Regions from separate parts of the Metabacillus sp. 22489 genome, predicted to be linked through region 1. Evidence: riboswitches for the same ligand, from Rfam matches in the RefSeq annotation. Region 1 holds a riboswitch; each other region holds the start of a gene.
The links. A riboswitch is a leader RNA that binds a small molecule or an ion and turns the genes downstream of it on or off. The one in region 1 is predicted to bind cyclic di-AMP.

Region 2: linked by a shared signal. The riboswitch ahead of ACTJJ9_RS11710 (cation:dicarboxylate symporter family transporter) and the one ahead of ACTJJ9_RS00855 (APC family permease) in region 1 are both predicted to bind cyclic di-AMP.
Region 3: linked by a shared signal. The riboswitch ahead of ACTJJ9_RS10395 (TrkH family potassium uptake protein) and the one ahead of ACTJJ9_RS00855 (APC family permease) in region 1 are both predicted to bind cyclic di-AMP.

Annotation. Positions count from the first base shown of each region.
Region 1 is NZ_JBQENT010000001.1:186,928-189,204, reverse strand. Features, by position in the region: gene ACTJJ9_RS00860 (DMT family transporter) at 1-378, shown strand, start outside; cyclic di-AMP (ydaO/yuaA leader) riboswitch at 545-688, shown strand; gene ACTJJ9_RS00855 (APC family permease) at 848-2,277, shown strand, end outside.
Region 2 is NZ_JBQENT010000016.1:86,652-88,928, reverse strand. Features, by position in the region: gene ACTJJ9_RS11715 (6-phospho-beta-glucosidase) at 1-571, shown strand, start outside; cyclic di-AMP (ydaO/yuaA leader) riboswitch at 888-1,042, shown strand; gene ACTJJ9_RS11710 (cation:dicarboxylate symporter family transporter) at 1,161-2,277, shown strand, end outside.
Region 3 is NZ_JBQENT010000013.1:112,632-114,908, forward strand. Features, by position in the region: gene ACTJJ9_RS10390 (DUF2294 domain-containing protein) at 1-305, opposite strand, end outside; cyclic di-AMP (ydaO/yuaA leader) riboswitch at 556-695, shown strand; gene ACTJJ9_RS10395 (TrkH family potassium uptake protein) at 1,165-2,277, shown strand, end outside.

The sequences.
Region 1 (2,277 bases):
AGTGCGGTTCTTTCCACTGGAGGGTTAATCGTTGTCTTTCTAGTATTTCCACCAATCTATCTAGTTAATTTACCGGTTTTACTAGGTGTTGCACCATATGGATTGCTTCTCGGCTTTTTTGGGGTAGTACTCCCACCTCTATTATTTTCAATTGGGATGCCACATATTGGACCAGGACTTGGAACAATATTAACGACATCAGAGCTTCCAGTAGCTGTTTCAATGTCAGCACTCGTTTTGAAGGAAGATGTTGGCGTGGTGCAATGGATAGGTGTTATTTTCATACTTTGTGGAATTATCGTCAGTAATGTAAGACGCTCAAATACTACTAAAAAGATTGTCCATGTCGAAAAGAAGTCTGTTTCACCATCTTCATAAAAGTTGACCTATTTTTAAGTTTTTGAAAAGACACTATATATAAGGGTGTACTTTTATTGGACAGATTATTAATTCATTACTAAAGTTTTCGATTATCTATTTTTAAATCTTTACAAAAAACCATTTACTTAAGCTGACGTCAGGAGTATTATAATTACAGTTTCAAATTTCTAAATCGCTGAAACCATTAGGTACGGGGGAACCATTATTGTGGATAGAAATTTATCCAAGGGGTGAATCCTTTATAGGTAGGGCTACTCAATGGCCCGAATCCGACAGCTAACCTCGTAAGCGTTATATGAGAAGGAAGGTGGAGCTTGTGACACAAAAAAATTAAAGTGTCTACAGGTCTATTTAACTATGACTTGTAGACACTTTTTTGTTTTCTGTAAATGTATTATTCATAAAAATCTTTCTTAAGCGGGAAAGATAAAATTAAAGGAAAATAAGCAGGCGGGTGAGTTTTTATATGATTTCGTCTATAAAACGATTATTAATTGGACGTCCATTAAAAAGCAATGAAATAGGTGAACAAAAGCTTAATAAAACGAAAGCTTTAGCAATCCTATCCTCTGATGCTCTTTCATCAGTGGCATATGGTCCAGAGCAAATATTAATTGTATTGGTTACTGTAGGGGCTGCTGCCATTTGGTATTCAATTCCTATCGCAGTAGGAGTTTTAATACTACTGTCGGCGCTCATCTTGTCTTATCGTCAAATTATTTATGCTTATCCTCATGGAGGAGGGGCATATATTGTTTCAAAAAGTAATTTAGGCGTTAATCCAGGCTTAATTGCTGGTGGTTCTCTTTTAGTAGACTATATTTTAACTGTTGCGGTTAGTGTTTCTGCCGGGACAGATGCAATAACTTCAGCGTTTCCTACTTTACATGGCTATAATGTAGAAATTGCCATTGGATTTGTGATTTTACTTACGTTGTTAAATTTAAGAGGAGTAACGGAGTCAGCTTCAATATTAGCTTATCCTGTTTACTTATTCGTTTTAGCTCTGTTTCTTTTAATAGGGGTAGGAATATACAATGTTATAATAGGAGGAGTTCCAACAGAAGCACACACTCCAATAGGGACACCTGTTGCTGGGATTAGTTTATTTATACTATTAAGGGCTTTTGCCTCAGGAAGTTCTGCCTTAACAGGTGTAGAAGCGATATCGAATGCAATTCCTAACTTCAAAAACCCAGCACCAAAAAATGCTGCTAAAACGTTAATGTTTATGGGTATTTTACTTGCTATCCTGTTTTCAGGAATCGTATTTTTAGCCTATTCGTATGGAATCACTCCAAGTGGAGAAGTAACGGTTGTTTCACAAATTGCTGAGGAAATTTTCGGACGGAATATCATGTATTTCTTTATTCAAGGAACTACAGCGTTAATATTAATTCTTGCAGCAAATACTGGTTATTCTGCTTTTCCTTTACTTGCAGTTAATCTAGCAAAAGATAAGTTTATACCACGAATGTTCTTGATTAGAGGGGATCGATTAGGTTATTCGAACGGGATTATCATCCTTGGAATTGCTTCAATCATCTTAATTGTCGCATTTCATGCAAAAACAGAGCATCTAATACCTCTATATGCAGTCGGAGTATTTTTGCCATTTACTCTGTCTCAATCGGGAATGATGGTTAAATGGCTAAGAGAAAAGCCTGAGGGATGGATTACTAAATTTATTATCAATACAATGGGTGCAGTAATCTGCTTTATTGTTACTTTAATGTTTTTCTTAACAAAATTCTCACAAGTATGGTCAATTTTAATATTTTTACCGATTATAGTTCTTTTGTTTCATAGAATTAGAAAGCATTATGAAGCAGTCGGTGAACAGCTTCGACTTACAACTTGTGAACCAACTTTACCGATCGAAGGTAATGTTATGAT
Region 2 (2,277 bases), on a different contig from region 1:
AGACATGAAGCCTGAGGATTTAGAAGTATTAAAGAATCATACTGTTGACTTCATTTCATTCTCTTATTATGCTTCACGTGTTGCAGCAGCTGAAGATTCTAATGTAGAAAAGACGGCAGGCAATTTGTTCCCGACTGTAAAGAATCCATACCTCCAAGCAAGTCAATGGGGTTGGCAAATTGATCCTTTAGGTCTGCGTATTACGATGAACGATTTGTATGATCGTTATGAGAAGCCTTTATTCATTGTTGAAAATGGGTTAGGTGCAGTAGATATACCAGATGAATCAGGATATGTAGAGGATGATTATCGGATTGAGTATTTAGCAGCACATATTCAAGCTATGAAAGATGCTGTTGATGAAGATGGTGTTGATCTTCTTGGCTACACATCCTGGGGCTGCATCGACCTAGTATCAGCAGGCACTGGTGAGATGAAGAAACGCTATGGCTTTATCTATGTAGACCGTGACAATGATGGAAGAGGAACTTTAAAAAGAACGAAGAAGAAGTCATTTCATTGGTATAAAAAAGTGATTGCAACAAATGGGGAAGATTTATCGAATCAATAGTAGTAAATGAATCATTCTATCATTTTTACCATCTTTTGCAGAGGTGGGAATGTTGATAGGAGCTAGTAATCATTTCTTGATAGAAGGATGTACTTTAAAAGGTACATCCTTTTTTTATATAGGAACAGTGAAAGTATAGTATTGTATTGGTATAAGATTATTTGGCTCAATTGATTAAAAATGACCACGGATTAGTTTATTAACAGCATAATAAAGGGACTTTTGGAATAGTAAGAAATTGTTAAAGCTAACTATAAAGTATCTGGAAATATTAAATTATTTACTAAAATAGTATTTTGATGATAAAATTGAAATAGTTCGTTTTTTGCTTAATCTTATTTTAAGAGCGGGGGACCCAAATTTTTTCTGCGGATAGTTCCGCTATTGGTGAATTCTTTAAAAAGAAGGGGCTCGTTGTTTCCCGTAGTCCTAACCTGAAAGCTAACCTCGTAAGCGATTGAGAGGAAACAGTAGGATAGAGAATGGTGAATCGGCATTAGCCGTTTTTTTGTGTGAAATATCGTATCTATTTGTTTCCCTTGCCTGAGACATTCGTTTATATAAAATCAACAAGAAGGTGGGGTAATTAATGAAAAAATTCAAATTAAGCTTAGCAAGTCAAATTTTTATCGGTCTTATATTAGGTATAATCATCGGTGGAATTTTCTATGGAAGTGAAACGGCACAAAGCGTTTTACAGCCATTTGGGGATCTGTTTCTCCGTTTAATTAAAATGATTGTCGTGCCAATTGTCCTTTCTAGTATTATCGTTGCGATTGCAGGTGTTGGTGATTTAAAATCTGTTGGTAAGCTAGGAGCTAAATCACTTACTTATTTTATAGGGATGACATTGATTGCAATAGCTGTCGGACTTATAGCAGCGAATATCTTCCAGCCTGGTGCTGGTTTAAATATGGACAAGCTGGAGCATACTGATATTTCAAATTATGTTGAAACATCAGAAGAGCAAGAAGGAAAAACAATTGCCGAAACACTTCTTCATATTGTTCCGACAAATCCAATTAGTGCAATGGTTGAAGGCGATATGCTTGCGATTATTTTCTTTGCTGTCGTTTTCGGTATTGGAATTGCAGCTATTGGAGATAAAGGAAAACCGGTTTTACGTTTCTTTGAAGGTACGGCAAGTGCAATGTTTTATGTGACAAACTTATTTATGAAATATGCGCCAATTGGTGTGTTTGCATTAATCGGGGTAACGATTTCTAAATATGGTTTTGCATCACTTATTCCATTAGGTAAATTAGCTCTTACTGTTTATGGAACAATGATTTTCTTTGTCATTGTGGTCTTAGGCATAATGGGTAAAATTGTTGGGTTCAGTATCTTTAAATTATTGAAGATGATTAAAGAAGAGTTAATTTTAGCATTTTCAACATCAAGTTCGGAAACGGTACTTCCGAAAATTATGGACAAAATGGAGCAAGCAGGAAGTCCAAAGCATATTGCGACTTTTGTTATTCCAACAGGTTACTCGTTTAATTTAGATGGTTCTGTTTTATATCAAGCAATCGCATCATTATTTATTGCGCAAATGTTTGGCATTGAACTAAGCATTGGCCAACAAATAACCCTAATGCTTGTCTTGATGGTAACCTCTAAAGGTATGGCAGGAGTACCTGGTGTCTCATTCGTTGTTCTATTAGCAACATTTAGCACAATTGGTTTACCTGCTGAAGGATTAGCGA
Region 3 (2,277 bases), on a different contig from region 1:
CTTGTGCTTATATCACTATGTGATGAAAGTACCTTACATCCAGTATATTGTTCGATTATTTTTTCATACTCCTGACAATATTTTTCTCGCAGTAATTCTCTCATTTCCTTAACAAGTTTTTTCCCAGGATCGCTATTGACTAAATGTTTTTCTTCCACAGTCAAAACTCCTTTGTAGCGTGTAATCATCATGTCATAAACGATATATGTTTTTGCCTCCTGTGGGCCTTTTCCGATTAATTCACGCTGAAGCTTAATTAATTCTTCACTTATTTTTGCCTCTAATTTCTTTTTGGAATAATTCATAAAACCTCCATAGCATATCTGGGATTCATGGAGTAATTCTAATGTCCGAATAAAGTTTTTGTCAATCCATATTTTAATTTTTTTACAAAACCTTAAAATCCATAAAAACAAGGAGAAATATTACGAAAAACAGTATTATCATGAGTTTTAATAGTAAAAATGGCTGAATATCGTCATTTTTAACGAAATATTGAACTTCCAAGGGGTTTACAGTGCAATGATGATAAGCGTAGAATTATCTCCGTAAATCAAATATTAATGGTCAAATCTCATAATATGAGAACGGAGGAACCAATTATTTGGGGTTAATTCTGCTTTTGCAGAAGGGATGAGAAACTCTTTCGCCATTCTACCCGTCAGCTAACTTCGTCGACTAAAGCGAAGGAGGTCAAAGGACCACCTAATACAGGGGGCTTTTTTGTTTTATGATGGAGCAAAAGAGCAGCCTGATCAAAAAAGGTCTTTTTTTGTGCTTTAAATGTGAAAGTACCTCTTGGAAGATAGAACACAAAGCAGCCTTAAATGCTGGGTGTTTTATAGACCAATGAATACATTTTCTCCATTAAAGATGTTTGGAAATGACAATTTCTTTAAATTTCATCAGAATTTTTGAATAGTTTCTGCTGGAATCTATTTTGATATTGTTCATTTTAACATGGAGGAAAGTAATCATTGGTCTTTATTTATGGCTATTTTCGTAAATTAACAATCGTTTAAGCAGGTGGAATACAACTCGGCTGTTATAAGCAACATAAGCAAATACAGAAAGATTTATTTTTTCAAAGCATGTAATAAATGATTAAAAGCAATGGAAAAATTAGAAGAGTTTCTAACTTTAAGGTAATTCAAGGAGATTACTATGAAAAAAATAAATGATTATTTAAATCCGCCAAAAATTTTAGTATTAGGCTTTGCGATTATCATTTTGATCGGAACGTTTTTATTAACATTACCGATTGCTACAGAAAACGGAAAAGGTCTATCTTTCTTAGATGCATTATTTACGGCTACTTCCGCTACTTGTGTAACAGGTCTTGTTGTTGTAGATACGGCCGATACGTTTTCTACATTTGGTGAGCTGGTCGTATTAACGCTCATTCAGGTTGGTGGATTAGGTTTTATGACGTTTGGAACGTTTTTATTTATATTATTAGGCAAGAAAATCTCTTTAAAAGAAAGATTAGTTTTGAAGGAAGCATATAATAACATCTCAATTTCAGGGATTGTCAAATTGGTAAAGCGAATTTTGTTGTTCACTATAATCATTGAGACAATTGGCGCTACCATCCTTTCGATTCGTTTTTCCTTTGACATGCCAATAGGAACAGCGATTTATTACGGCTTTTTTCATGCCATATCGAATTTTAATAACGCTGGTTTTGATTTAATGGGGGAGTTCCGAAGCTTGACAGACTATGTTGACGATCCCTTTGTTGTCTTAACGATATGTTCGCTTATTACTTTAGGTGGCTTAGGATTCATTGTTTTTAATGAACTATATGAATACCGAATGACGCGCAGATTATCGGTAAACACAAAAATCGTTTTAATTACAACTTTCATTTTAACTGCAGGTGCTTCAATTTTAATTTTCCTTTTTGAATACAATAACCCTAACACATTAGGCACTCTAGATAGTTCAGGAAAAGGGTATGGTGCTTTGTTTCATGCAGTTACTCCAAGGACAGCTGGTGCAAACACATTGCCGATTGCAGATTTAACACACGCAAGTTTATTTTTAACAATTATCCTCATGTATATCGGTGCTGGTTCAGGTTCAACAGCTGGTGGGATAAAAATCACTACCTTTGCTGTTTTAATGGCAACCTTTTGGTCCCAACTTAAAGGGAAGGAAGATATTGTTTTATTTAAACGAAGAATTGAAATGCAAACAATATTAAAGGCTATAACTGTGGCATTAAGTGGCTTAATGATTATTTTGCTCGTGACAATTTTATTAAGTATTACAGAT